2 linked regions of the Roseiflexus sp. RS-1 genome follow. Each later gene encodes a partner of the first gene's protein in a complex. Links are inferred from orthologs where the notes say so. Each region holds a gene or a part of one and is shown on either strand. Other genes may lie near its edges. The genes, in order: tsaE and tsaD.

Region 1 (6,199 bases):
TTTACGATGCTCACTCATATGACCGCACATTTCTGGATGCCGCCAACCAGGGACGGCATCGGCTCACCTACACCGCCGCGCAGCTCGACCTGCACACCGCTGCGCTCGCGCAGGGCTTCCCGGCGATCTGCTGTTTTGTAAACGATCAGGCGACGGCGGAAGTCATCGAACGGCTGGCAGCCAACGGCGTTCGCCTGATCGCGCAGCGCTCCACCGGCTACAACAACATCGATCTGGCGGCAGCCGAACAGCATGGTATCACCGCAATGCGGGTCAGTTATTACTCTCCCTACTCGGTAGCGGAGTTCGCCGTCGGTCTGCTGCAAACGCTCAACCGGCGCATCCACCGCGCCTACAACCGCACCCGCGAGTTCAACTTTCGCCTTGCCGGTCTCCTCGGACGCGACATCCACGGCTCGGTGGTTGGCGTCGTTGGCACCGGCAAGATCGGGGCAGTCTTCGCGCGCATTATGCACGGCTTCGGGTGTTCGCTGCTCGGTTACGATGTCTCCCAGAATCCGGATTGCCTGGCGCTGGGAATGCGCTATGTGACGCTTGAAGAACTGCTGCGTTCATCGGATATCGTCAGTCTGCATGTGCCGCTGCTGCCGGAAACGTACCACCTGATCAATCGTGAGACGCTGGCGCTGATGAAGCCGGATGCATTCCTGATCAACACCAGCCGCGGCGGTCTCATCGATACCGATGCACTGATCGAAACACTGCGCGCTGGACGGATCGCTGGTGTCGGTCTCGATGTGTACGAGGAGGAAGAAGGGGTTTTCTTCCACGACCTTTCGGACAGGGTGATTACCGATGATACTCTGGCTCGTCTGATGACGTTCCCCAACGTGCTCGTCACCGGTCACCAGGCGTTCTTTACCCGCGAGGCGATGACGACAATCGCAGAGACGACCATCCGCAACATTACCGACTTCGAGGAAGGGCGTGAAAATGAGAATATCCTGCGACCAAGGAGGTAGTGCATGACGGTTCTGACGCACCGCCCTGAATGGCGCGCGCTCGAGACGCACTATCACGCGATATGTAACGTGCATCTGCGCCAGTTGTTTGCTGAAGACCCTGGTCGCGGCGAGCGCCTGACCGCCGAAGCCGCTGGACTTTTCTTCGACTATGCGAAAAACCGGATCACCGACGAGACGCTGCGCCTGCTGATCGCGCTGGCGGAGGCATGTGATCTGCGCGCCAGAATCGATGCAATGTTCCGTGGCGAACGGATCAACGCCACCGAGAACCGCGCCGTTCTTCACGTGGCGCTCCGCGCGCCGCGCGGCGCTGTTATTCTGGTGGATGGCGCAAATGTAGTCCCTGAAGTGCATGCAGTGCTTGATCGCATGGCTGCGTTCGCCGAACAGGTGCGCAGCGGCAGGTGGACCGGGTTCACCGGCAAACCGATCCGCAACATTGTCAATATCGGCATCGGCGGATCCGACCTGGGACCTGTGATGGCGTATGAGGCGTTGCGGTACTACAGTGACCGCAATCTGACCGTTCGCTTTGTGTCGAACGTCGATGGGAGCGATTTTGCCGAGGCGACCCGTGATCTCGATCCGGCGGAAACCCTGTTCATTGTGGCGTCGAAAACGTTCACCACACTGGAGACAATGACCAACGCGCGCACTGCGCGCGCCTGGGCGCTGGCGGCGCTCGGCGACGAGGCTGCGGTTGCACGTCATTTCGTCGCCGTTTCGACTAATGCCGCCGAGGTGGCGAAGTTCGGCATCGACACGGCGAATATGTTCGGCTTCTGGGATTGGGTTGGCGGACGGTACTCAATGACATCGGCAATCGGGCTGTCAACCATGATCGCGCTCGGTCCTGAACGGTTCCACGAACTGCTCGCCGGCTTCCACGCGATGGACGAGCACTTCCGCACGGCGCCGTTCGACCGTAACCTGCCGGTGATCCATGGACTGCTGACTATCTGGTATGCCAATTTCTTCGGCATCGAGACGGTGGCGATTCTTCCCTACGACAATTACCTGAAACGTTTTCCGGCATACCTCCAGCAACTGACGATGGAAAGCAACGGCAAATCGGTGACATTGTCCGGCGCGCCGGTCTCGTATCAGACGGGAATGATCTATTGGGGCGAGCCGGGAACGAATGGTCAGCACTCGTTCTATCAGTTGCTCCACCAGGGCACACGCCTGGCGCTGTGCGATTTCATCGGTTTTGCCGAACCGCTCAATCCGCTCGGCAACCATCATGATCTGCTGATGGCGAATATGTTTGCGCAGGCTGAGGCGCTGGCGTTCGGCAAAACAACGGAGGAGACGCTGGCGGAAGGAACGCCGGAGTGGCTGGCGCCGCACCGAACCTTCGCCGGTAATCGTCCATCGAACACGCTCCTGGCGGAACGGTTGACGCCAGCAACACTCGGCGCGCTGGTCGCCCTGTATGAACATAGCGTGTTCACCCAGGGTGCAATCTGGGACATCAATCCATTCGACCAGTGGGGCGTCGAGTTGGGGAAGGCGCTGGCAGGGCGCATTGTCCCTGAGTTGATGAGTGAGTCCGCCCCACACCTGGCACACGACAGTTCAACAAATGCGCTCATCCGGCGCTACCGCACCCTGCGCGGGCGGGTCTCATAGCACGGTTGGGAGGCGATGCGATAGGCGCCAGGCGCCGGGCGGACGAAGGCGCTGCCTTCACTTCCCCGGCGTCGGGCGCGTACCTGTTCACACCTGGGATAACACACGCGCCCGGGAGCGAGCGCGTCCTGCCCTCGTCGCGTCTACGAGAGCAAGATGCTCTCGCTCCGGGGAGAAATGTGAACACTTACCATGCGTCCGGGTATACCGGTACCGCAGGCATGTGCTACAATGGGCGATATGAGTACACGAAACGTCCATACCGTTCGTTCGCCGCACATTCTGGATTTTGTGTCACACAGCGTTGCACAGACCATTCGTGTCGGGCAGCGCCTGGGGGAACTGTTGCAGCGCGGCGATGTCGTGGCGTTGCGTGGCGACCTGGGGACGGGAAAGACGCATCTGGTCAAGGGGATCGTTCTTGGTCTGGGATCGACTGATACGGTCAACAGCCCGAGTTTCGTCCTGATCAATCAGTATCGCGCCAGTGCACAACGTGGCGATCTGCCGATTTATCACGCCGATCTGTACCGTATTGAGCGACCGGCGGAGTTGCAGGGCGTCGGACTGGAAGAACTGCTCGATGGCGATGGCGTGTGTCTGATCGAGTGGGCAGACCACGCGGAGCCGTTGCTTCCCGATGAGCGCCTCGACGTGCATCTCAGTCACCTGAGTGAAACCAAGCGCGTGGTGCGCTTCGCGCCGCGGGGTCGTCGCTACGAAGAACTGGTCGATACGCTGAAGAAAGCGGCGTTCAACTGAGACCTATGTTGCTTGCAATCGACACCTCAACTGCCGACGCCGGTATCGCCTGCTATGATGGGGAGCGTGGCGTGCTCGGCGAGTGCGTCTGGCGCGCGGGACGCGACCACACGGCGCAACTCCTGCCGCAGATCGATCTGCTGCTGCGTCACATCCGCTGTGCGCGCAGCGATATTCGGGCGGTTGCCGTCGCGCTGGGACCAGGGAGCTGGAGCGGATTGCGGGTTGGAATGAGCGTCGCCAAAGGGTTCGCGCTGGCGCGCGATCTGCCGCTCCTCGGCATCGGTACATTACAGGCGCTGGCATATCAGCACCGCACATCACCTCTGCGCGTCGCACCGATCATCAACCTGGGACGCGGCAGAGTGGCCACGCTTGCCGACGACGCGCTGACGCCACAGAACGTGACCCTGGCTGAACTCGCCGCGTCCGTCAGTGAACCGACGCTCTTCTGCGGCGATATCGACGCTGAAACACAGACAACCCTGCGCCGCCTGCTGCACGATCGCGCCCGGTTTCCATCACCGGCTGCGAATACGCGCCGCCCGGCGTATCTGGCAGAACTTGCATGGCGTCGTCTCTCCGCCGGCGAGCGCGATGCCATTGCCACGCTTGAACCGCTCTATCTGGGACAACCGACCAAAACTGTCGGTTGAGCCAGCACACCAGGTCATAGAACGCAGATGTTCGATCCTGAATGCGCGGACGGAGGGAGATGTCATGCCGCTGCAAGCACTCCAGATTGTACTGACCGATCAGCGTGTGATGACAGAACAGTTGCCTGCCGATGTTGAGCACCACTTCCTGGGTGGGCGCGGCGCCGCTGCCTGGCTCCTTGCCCAACGCGTTCCCGCAAAGATCGGTCCACTGGCGCCTGCCAACCTCCTCATCTTCAGCGCCGGACCGCTTGCCGGCGTGACCTTCAGCGGCATCACGGTGACAACACGTTCACCGATCACCAATTCCATTTCGCATGGTTGGGCGTCCGGGCGATGGGGCGCAAACCTCCGGCGCGCCGGTCACGACCTGCTGATCCTGGACGGGCAAAGCCCCGATTGGTGCTGGATCCGGATCGATGGATCGCAGGTGGACATTCATCCGGCAACGCATCTGATCGGGCTTGATACCCAGGCGACCAATCAGACGCTGCGCAGAGAACTTGGGGATGAGTATGCTGTTGTGTGCGTCGGTCCGGCTGCTGAAGCAGGTGTGTCGTACAGCGCCATCGTCGCCGAAGGCGCTTTTGCGGTTGAACCGGCGGGCGCAGGAGCGGTGATGGCGCGCAAGCGCGTGAAAGCTATTGCAGTGCGTGGCACGAACGCCTGCCCGGTTGCCGACCGGCAACGGCTCGACACAGCCCTGGCAGGTATTGCCAGACGCATTGCCGCCAGTGATGTCGCTGCCGACTTCCGTCAGTATGGCAGTCTGTACTACGCGCAGCGCGCCGAAGAGTTGGGCGCATTCAGTGTGCGCAACGGTCAGGCGCACACCGTGCCGCATGCGAGCGCAATCAGTCGCACCGCTCTGGCGCAGCGCGGTCGGCGGGAGCCGCGCGGGTGCGATGGATGCCCGCTCGCCTGTCATAGCGCCTATATTCGCAAGAATGGCGAACCAATCGCCTATCCCGACCTCGAAGCGCTCGCTGGTTTTGGCTGGAGTTGCGGTCTGACCACACCCGACGCCATTATCCTGGTCAACGATCTCTGCCTGCGCCTGGGTCTCGATGTGACCGAAACCAGCGCGGCGCTGGCATTCATGATGGAATGCCGCGAACGGGGCTTGAGCAATGTGGGCAATCTGACGTGGGGCGATCTCGATGCGGTGGTCGGCGCTATTCGCCGATTGGGGCAGCGTCAGGAGAAGCGCGATATTCTGTCGCTGGGTGTCGGCGAAATGCAGGAAGTCTACTACGGCAGCAACGTTTTTGCCCCCCAGGCGCGGCAACTGGCGCTGCCAGCGATCGATCCGCGCACCGTGCCGGAAATCGCTCTCGCCGATGCAACAGCGCCAATCGGCGGCGACTATCGCTACGCAATGTTCTACGAGCCGCTCCTCGCCGAACCACCCGTGTGGCTCCCCAACGACCCCAACAATCCGCATACTATCCAGGGCAGAGTGCCTCGCCTGATCTGGCACGAACGCTTCGCGGCGGCGGTCGATGCCGCCGGGTTGTGCCGACGCCTGGCGCTGCTGGCGTATCAGATCGCGCCAGCCGACCTCAACGAACTGCTCTCGGCAACTCTGGGAAGAACATTCACCAGCGTCGATGTGGCGAAGATCGGCGAACGGATCGTGACCCTCGAACGCGCACTGGCGATCCGATATGGCGCCGGGCGCGACACCCTACCGCATCGCTGGACGGAAGAACCCCTCGAAGATGGACCGGCGGCGGGGAAATTGCCCATGCTTGAAGAGATGCTGCCGGAGTACTATCGCCGCCACGGGTGGGATGAGCAGGGACAGCCCTCACCAGCGCGCCTGGCAGAACTGGGTATCACCCTGCCCGACTGACCCCCCGCCGCTCCATTGCAACCGATCCGCGATTCTGAGCGTCTCAGCGGCGGAAGATCACGCTACACACACCGGAGTACAACACGATGACGCTGCACGCTGATGACGTATTCGCGCCGCTCGACGATGACCACGTCCTGCAACGGCTGGCAGGCGGCAACGAGACGGAGGTGTACAAAACCGATGACCATCGCCACGTCGTGAAAGTCAAACACGACCTGGGGGGCGCCCGTGACGCGGCGATCCGCCAGGCGCGGTGGATGCGCGATACCGCCGAACGCTACACCGCATGCCTGGGAGAACGCTAT
Region 2 (6,459 bases), 490 kb from region 1 along the record:
ACGTGGCGGGCATCGCAGCGCTGATTGCTTCGGCAAATCCCGGATTGCAGGGAGCGGCGCTGCGTCAGCGATTGCTGGAAACGGCGCTGCCGTTATCGGCGCCCGCCGAACGGGTCGGCGCCGGGCTGGCGAGGTTTGTTGTATGAGTGAGCAACAGAATAACAAGAAGTCTGAGCCGGAACTGAAGAATCGACTGAAGCGCCTCGTCCGTTCGGTTGTGACCATCGAGCGCCCGGATGCCAAAGCGCTGGCGCATTGCAATCGCGCAGAGAAATATCGCCGGTTGCGGGAACATAACGGGCAGATGCGCACCCAACTCCTGAACTGGATCGACGAGCACGGTCTCAGTGAAGAAGTGCTCCAGGTGAGCGAGCCGACCGCATTCAACACGCTCTTTGTTGTCGCCACCCGACACGCCCTCGACGAACTCTCCCAGGCGCCCGGCGTTGTCCAGGTCGCCGAAGATGGCGACATCACCACCGATCTGCCACGACCGGAAGCGGCGGAGTGAGACAGACACACAATGCTGCGCTTGCCGGGTAAGGAGAGCCAGGGTATGGCATCCGTCAAAATACCCGTCGCCTTACTGATCTTGATCGGCGGCAGGCAGACGCCAAATGTGCTCAGCGCCCAGTTCCTGCGCCCCGACATTATTGCGCCGATTGCTTCACGCGAGGCGATGCGTCCAGGCGAAGCATGGGAGAAGGTCAGGCGCGTCCTTGAGCAACTCAGTCCACGGGTGCTTGACCCGCACACCGTCGATGCGTTCGATCTGAACGATATTCGCGAGCAATGCGCTGCGGCGATGGATCGCTTTCCCGATGTCCGTTGGGTGTGCAATATCACCTGCGCCACCACGATCATGAGCATTGGCGCATATGAGGTGGGACGGATGCGCAACGCCAGCGTCTGGTATTTCGACACAGCCGGAAGGCGCGTTGTGACGCTGGCCGGTCAACCGCCGGACGGCGATCCATACCGGCTTTCGGTGGAGAACTATCTCCAGATATACAATCGTGCGGCTCAACCGACGCCACCTCCACCGGTGTCGTGGGTGGCACTTGCACGACAGATGGCGCAGGCGCCTGATGACGCGATTGAATTTCGTGAGATACTACGCCGTGCGAACGCCGACGCCAGATTCACACAACCGCGCCGTCTTGCAGTGCTCTCCCTGACGCCGACAATGGTTCAGTGGTGCGAACAGGCGCAGGCTGCCGGTTTCATCTCCGCCATACACCAGCACTCGAACCATCACGAGATACTTCAGGCAGATGGCGCATTCTGGGATTTCGTCAACGGCGCATGGCTGGAGATCTACGCCTGGGATGCAGCGCAACGCGCCGGTTGCTTCGATGACTGTTGTCCTGGCATCGAAATACCTGCGCAGGGCGGGCTTTCGCCGATGAATCAGATCGATCTCGCGGCCACCCATGCCGCCTCGCTCCTGATCGCCGAATGCAAGACAGAGGCGCGACCGTTTCGCACCGAGCATCTCGATCAACTGCGCGCGATCACCAGCATGATTGGTGGCTCATTCGTGGGCGCATTGTTCATCACAGCGCGCAGCCAGCACAAAGCTGATGCACAGGCGCTCGCTGCCTTCCGTGCGCAGGCACAGGCGCGCCAGATTGTGGTGGTCACAGGCGATCAACTGAATCAGTTGCCGGATATTTTGACGCGCGAGGCGACCAGGCCGACATTTCCGCGAGGTTAAGTCACACGACCTGCCCTGTCCGCTTCCTCCCCCGCCTCAGCCTGCGTCACATCACACACGGCGATATACCCCGCCACCTCGCGTCCCAGCGCATGCTCAACATCTTCCAGCCGCACGGTCAGCGGGCCGCCGAAGGGTGCAACGGCGACGACGGTCACATCAACACCGGGGCGCAGCCCCAACTCGGCGAAATAGCGCAGCATCGCCGGGTCGTGGTCGCTCACTTCGGCAACCGTTGCCGACTGGCCGGTTTGCAGATCGCTCAGGCGGGTGGCATGTGGCGGCGGCAGCGCGCCGTCGCGCGTCGGGATCGGCGCCCCGTGCGGATCGGTCGTCGGGTAGCCAAGCACTGCATCGATCCGGTCCTCCAGGTCTTCTGACAACACATGTTCCCACTTTTCCGCCTCATCGTGCACCCGGTCCCACGGGACACCCAGCGCCTCCGCCAGGTAACGCTCGATCAGGCGGTGGTGGCGGATGACTTCCAGCGCGATCTTCTCGCCGGCTGGCGTCAGCACCGCTCCCTGGTAGGGTTCGTAGTCGATCAGGTTGAGTGAAGCGAGTTTTTTGAGCATACCGGTGACCGAAGCCGGCGAATTCCTCAAACGCTCGGCAAGCACCGTGGTGGAAACCCGCCCCTGCTCGCGCTGGATGTCAAAGATGGTTTTCAGGTAGTCCTGGACGGACTCGGTGTGCTCTGAAAGTGGCATGGTTCAGATAATTTAGGTAGACCTAAAACCATTGACATTATACCCGCCCGGCAACGAGCGCGTCAAGGAAATGGTACAATACGCGCTATGAACAGGCAAGTCACCATTCTGGCAATCGAGACGTCCTGCGACGAGACGGCAGCGGCGGTTATTCGCGGCGGGCGCACGATCATCTCCAATGTCGTGGCATCGCAGATCGATGAGCATCGGCGCTACGGCGGCATCGTCCCTGAAGTCGCGTCACGCCAGCACATCCTGACGATTGATGCTGTGCTGCACGAAGCGTTACGCCCGCTGCCCAGCGGATGGAACGACATCCATGCGGTCGCGGCGACGTATGGACCGGGGCTGGCAGGCGCGCTGATGACCGGGCTGAATGTCGCCAAGGCAATCGCCTGGATCCGCGAATTACCGTTTGTCGGAGTCAACCATATCGAGGCGCACATCTACGCAAACTGGTTGTTGACCGATGCACAACCAGAAGCGCCAGCGCCGCAATTCCCCGTCGTTGCGCTGGTGGTCAGCGGCGGGCATACGCTGCTGGCGCTGCTCGAAGGGCACGGACGCTACCGGTTGCTCGGACAGACGCGCGATGATGCTGCTGGCGAGGCGTTCGACAAAGTTGCGCGTTTGCTGGGGCTTGGCTTTCCTGGCGGACCTGCCATTCAGCGTGCGGCGGAAGGCGCACCGGGCGGGGTGGTGCTGCCGCGCGCCTGGTTGCGCGACAGTTACGATTTTTCGTTCAGTGGGCTGAAGACGGCGGTCCTCCATCAGATCCGCGACTATCAGGCGCGTGAAGCAGCGTTGCAACCCGGCACGGGGAAGAGCGCTGGCAAACGCGGCGTCGGCGCCCCCAGCACGCCGCCTGAAGCGACCGCTACGCCCCACCTGCCGCCAACAGTCGTGGCGCGTCTTGCCCGCGCCTTCCAGGAGTCCGTCGTCGATGTGCTGGTCACGAAGACGGTCGAAGCAGCGCGCGCATTCGGCGCTGCCGAGATTCTGCTGGCCGGGGGCGTGGCGGCAAATCTTCGCCTGCGCGAGGAACTCAACCGGCGCGCCCCGGTTCCTGTGCGCGTCCCACCGGTCGCCCTGTGTACCGATAATGCTGCGATGATCGGCGCTGCCGCCTTCTATCGCTTCGATGCCGGCATTCAGCACGGATGGGACCTGGATGTCCAGCCGAACCTTGCCCTGGATGGGTAGATACCTCGCGCCATCTCTCCCCGACTGACAGTCGTCATCAGAGGAACTGCTTCCCATACTGCCAGGGATGCTTTCCCCTTATGCAATGTATATCTTTGGGTGTACATTGCCTGGCGAAAGATCCAGATCGCGTTGCCAGCCCGTTTCAAAAGAGCAATATATGAGCCTGCAAACGAACAAGCGTCAATGGGAAGATCTCGGTCAGGTTGATCCGTTCTGGGGCATGACCGGCACAAACCGGTTCGGCGGATGGGATGTTGAAGCCTTTCTCCAGACAGGAGAGGAGCAGGTTGCTCAGGTCATGCAGCAGATTGAGCACTGGGATCGACCATCGCACTGGTCAACGGTGCTCGATTTCGGCTGCGGCGTCGGTCGGCTCGCCGCAGCGTTCCGCAGGCGATTCGAACACTATGTCGGTCTGGACATCTCGGAAAGCCTGATTGTCAAAGCCCGCCAGATTCACGCGACGCTCACATGCGCCGATTTTATCGTCAGCGCCAGTGATACGCTTCCCATCGCATCAAACAGTTGCGATATGGTCTATTGCTGGGGCGTGCTCCAGCATGTCCGGAATCGCGCACGAGCGCTACGCTACATCGCCGAATTTGTTCGGGTAATGAAGCCAGATGGTCTCCTGATCTTCAGCACGCTGGACACGATCAAGCCGTTGTACCGTTTGCAGCCACGTCGTCGAGCCTACGCACTGCTGCGCACTGTTGGCGTCCCGCCCGCAATCCTGTACCATCGCCTCAAGCTCTATCCTCACGAAGTGCATGCCCTGCCTGAAACATACGTTCTTGAGCGTATGCAGGACTCTGGAGCGCGCATTCTGCACGTCCAGAAGGACTCACCGCCATCCGCCCCCCACCAGTGGCAGACATACTATGTAACAAAGTAGCGCGCAACCAGCATTGCGCAGATAATAACGCCCTCCCGCAGCATCGTTCGCCGCGAGAGGGCAGAGATCAACCGGAATGCGAAGCGGCACAGCAGCTACGCCGCTGGCGCTTCCGCGCCTGGCGGAGCGCTCCGGCGGAACCAGCGGCTCCACTCGCGGTTCTCCCACACCACAAGCAACTGCGCCGCGTTGAAGATCGACGAGTAGGTGCCACTGACCAGCCCGATCAGCAGGATCAGCACCAGATTGCGGATCGACTCGCCACCAAAGAGGATCAGCGCCATCAGTGTAAAGAATGTCGTCAACTGCGTATTGACCGAACGCGGCAGTGTTTGAACAATACTGTGATTGACAATATCGTCGAAGGTTTCGGTTGGGCGGCGATTTACCAGATTCTCGCGGATGCGGTCAAACACCACGATCGTGTCGTGCACCGAGAAACTGATCACCGTCAGGAGCGCCGTCAGAAACAGCGCATCCACCTCCATGCCGATCACCACCCCCAGGATCGACGCAACACCCAGCACCAGCAGCACATCGTGGATCATCGCCAGGATGGCGCAGATGCCATAACGCACCGGATGCGGCGCGCGGCGGAAAGCCAGCGTCAGATAGACCAGAATCGCCACACACGCTGCGATCACCGCAATCACTGCACTGCGGGTCGATTCGGCGCTCACCGTAGCACCGACAGATTGCAGCGCCTGCTGATTGACCGTCCCATACTCTGCGCTGAGCGCACTGAGCACGCGCTGCCGCTGCGTTTCCGGATCGGTTTCGCTCAGCGAACGGGTGCGCACCACAGCGCTGGCGACCGTACGCCCATCAACCTGCGACTCGGTCAACTGCACCAGGGCGCCCTCGAACCCTTGCGCTGCAAAGATGGCGCGAATCCGCTCAGTATCGAGTTGACCCGGCGCGCGTTCGACGAACTGGATATCCCATAACGCGCCTCCACTGAAATCGATGCCCAGGCGCAACCCGAAGATCGCCAGCGACACCAATCCAGGAATAATAATCACCAGCGAGAGCGCAAACCACCAGTAGCGGAGTTTGACGAGTTTATCCATACGTTTCTCTTGATTATGCCGCCTCGCGCGCGTGACGCATCCCCGGCGCATCCCTCAGTTCGTACAGCCAGGGGTTCTGCGCAAACGGCAATGGGTTGATCACATGCAGGAATGTGCGCGTAACGACCATCGCTGTAAACAGGCTCAGCAAAATGCCAAGCCCAAGCGTCAGCGCGAACCCCTTGATCAGGCTCACGCCAAAGGTATTGCCGAACATGAACAGGATGGTGCAGGTGATCAACGTTGCCACGCTCGAGTCGCGGATGGCGGGCCATGCTTCCACGAAAGCAGCGTCAATCGACGCATTCAGCGATCTGCCGTGCCGCAACTCTTCTTTCAGTCGCGCAAAAATGAGCACATTCGCATCAACCGCCACCCCGATCGACAGAATGAAACCGGCAATACCTGGTAGCGTCAGCGTCACCGGGATCAACTGATACAGCGCAAAACTGATCACCGTATAGAGCAGAAGCGCCACAGTCGCCAGAAAACCGGGCAGGCGATAGAACAGGATCATGAACAACGCCACTGTGAGCAACCCGACCAGACCCGCCACAATGCTGGCATCGACCGACCCCTGCCCAAGCGACGCCGAGACCGTCCGGCTCGATTCGACCTGCAACGGAACTGGCAGTGCGCCATACTTGAGCTGGGTGTAGATCTGCTCTGCGTCCTGGCGCGTGCTGGTCGTAATTTCGCCGCGCCCGCCGATCAGCGCCGCCTGAACAACCGGACAACTGAAGACCTGATTGTCGAGCACGATACACATCGGGCGCTGAATGTTGGCGGCGGTGAACTGCTCCAGACGACGCGCCGATTCTCCGGTAAAGGCGAACGGCACAGCAAACTGGTTCGTCAGAC

Evidence for each region.
Region 2: the proteins of tsaE (region 1) and tsaD are in contact, whole or in part, in a crystal structure (PDB 6N9A), measured with the Thermotoga maritima proteins. The link is inferred for Roseiflexus sp. RS-1 from one-to-one orthologs. Residues at the interface, in WP_004082108.1 of Thermotoga maritima: Leu37, Gly38, Lys46, Lys57, Val59, Lys60, Ser61, Thr63, Phe64, Thr65, Leu66, Met67, Val69, Pro71, Tyr82, Arg83, Leu84, Asp86, Asp88, Phe89, Asp93, Ile128, Asp130, Glu131, Arg134; in WP_004082750.1 of Thermotoga maritima: Cys10, Asp11, Arg49, His50, Leu82, Gly84, Gly135, Gly136, Glu154, Thr155, Leu156, Asp157, Asp158, Ser159, Glu162, Asp165, Lys166, Arg169, Leu170, Tyr175, Lys213, Thr214, Leu217, Tyr218, Gln221, Arg222, Asn324.

Annotation. Positions count from the first base shown.
Region 1 is NC_009523.1:5,472,427-5,478,625, forward strand. The notes cover bases 1,899-4,619. They hold tsaE (tRNA (adenosine(37)-N6)-threonylcarbamoyltransferase complex ATPase subunit type 1 TsaE), read left to right. Parts: upstream 1,899-2,858; coding sequence 2,859-3,380; downstream 3,381-4,619. Other genes in these bases: pgi (glucose-6-phosphate isomerase), read left to right, coding at 1,899-2,618; tsaB (tRNA (adenosine(37)-N6)-threonylcarbamoyltransferase complex dimerization subunit type 1 TsaB), read left to right, coding at 3,386-4,036; ROSERS_RS22455 (aldehyde ferredoxin oxidoreductase family protein), read left to right, coding at 4,101-4,619. Outside these bases: ROSERS_RS22435 (2-hydroxyacid dehydrogenase), read left to right, coding at 1-983; more of pgi, read left to right, coding at 987-1,898; more of ROSERS_RS22455, read left to right, coding at 4,620-5,891; ROSERS_RS22460 (hypothetical protein), read left to right, coding at 5,978-6,199. UniProt on the Escherichia coli protein: Required for the formation of a threonylcarbamoyl group on adenosine at position 37 (t(6)A37) in tRNAs that read codons beginning with adenine.
Region 2 is NC_009523.1:4,983,813-4,990,271, reverse strand. What follows is about bases 1,592-4,572. They hold tsaD (tRNA (adenosine(37)-N6)-threonylcarbamoyltransferase complex transferase subunit TsaD), read left to right. Parts: upstream 1,592-2,514; coding sequence 2,515-3,630; downstream 3,631-4,572. Other genes in these bases: ROSERS_RS20505 (class I SAM-dependent methyltransferase), read left to right, coding at 3,791-4,528; ROSERS_RS20515 (metal-dependent transcriptional regulator), read right to left, coding at 1,714-2,427; ROSERS_RS20520 (Card1-like endonuclease domain-containing protein), read left to right, coding at 1,592-1,717. Outside these bases: ROSERS_RS20530 (S8 family peptidase), read left to right, coding at 1-146; ROSERS_RS20525 (hypothetical protein), read left to right, coding at 143-511; more of ROSERS_RS20520, read left to right, coding at 557-1,591; protein translocase subunit SecF, read right to left, coding at 4,624-5,598; protein translocase subunit SecD, read right to left, coding at 5,612-6,459.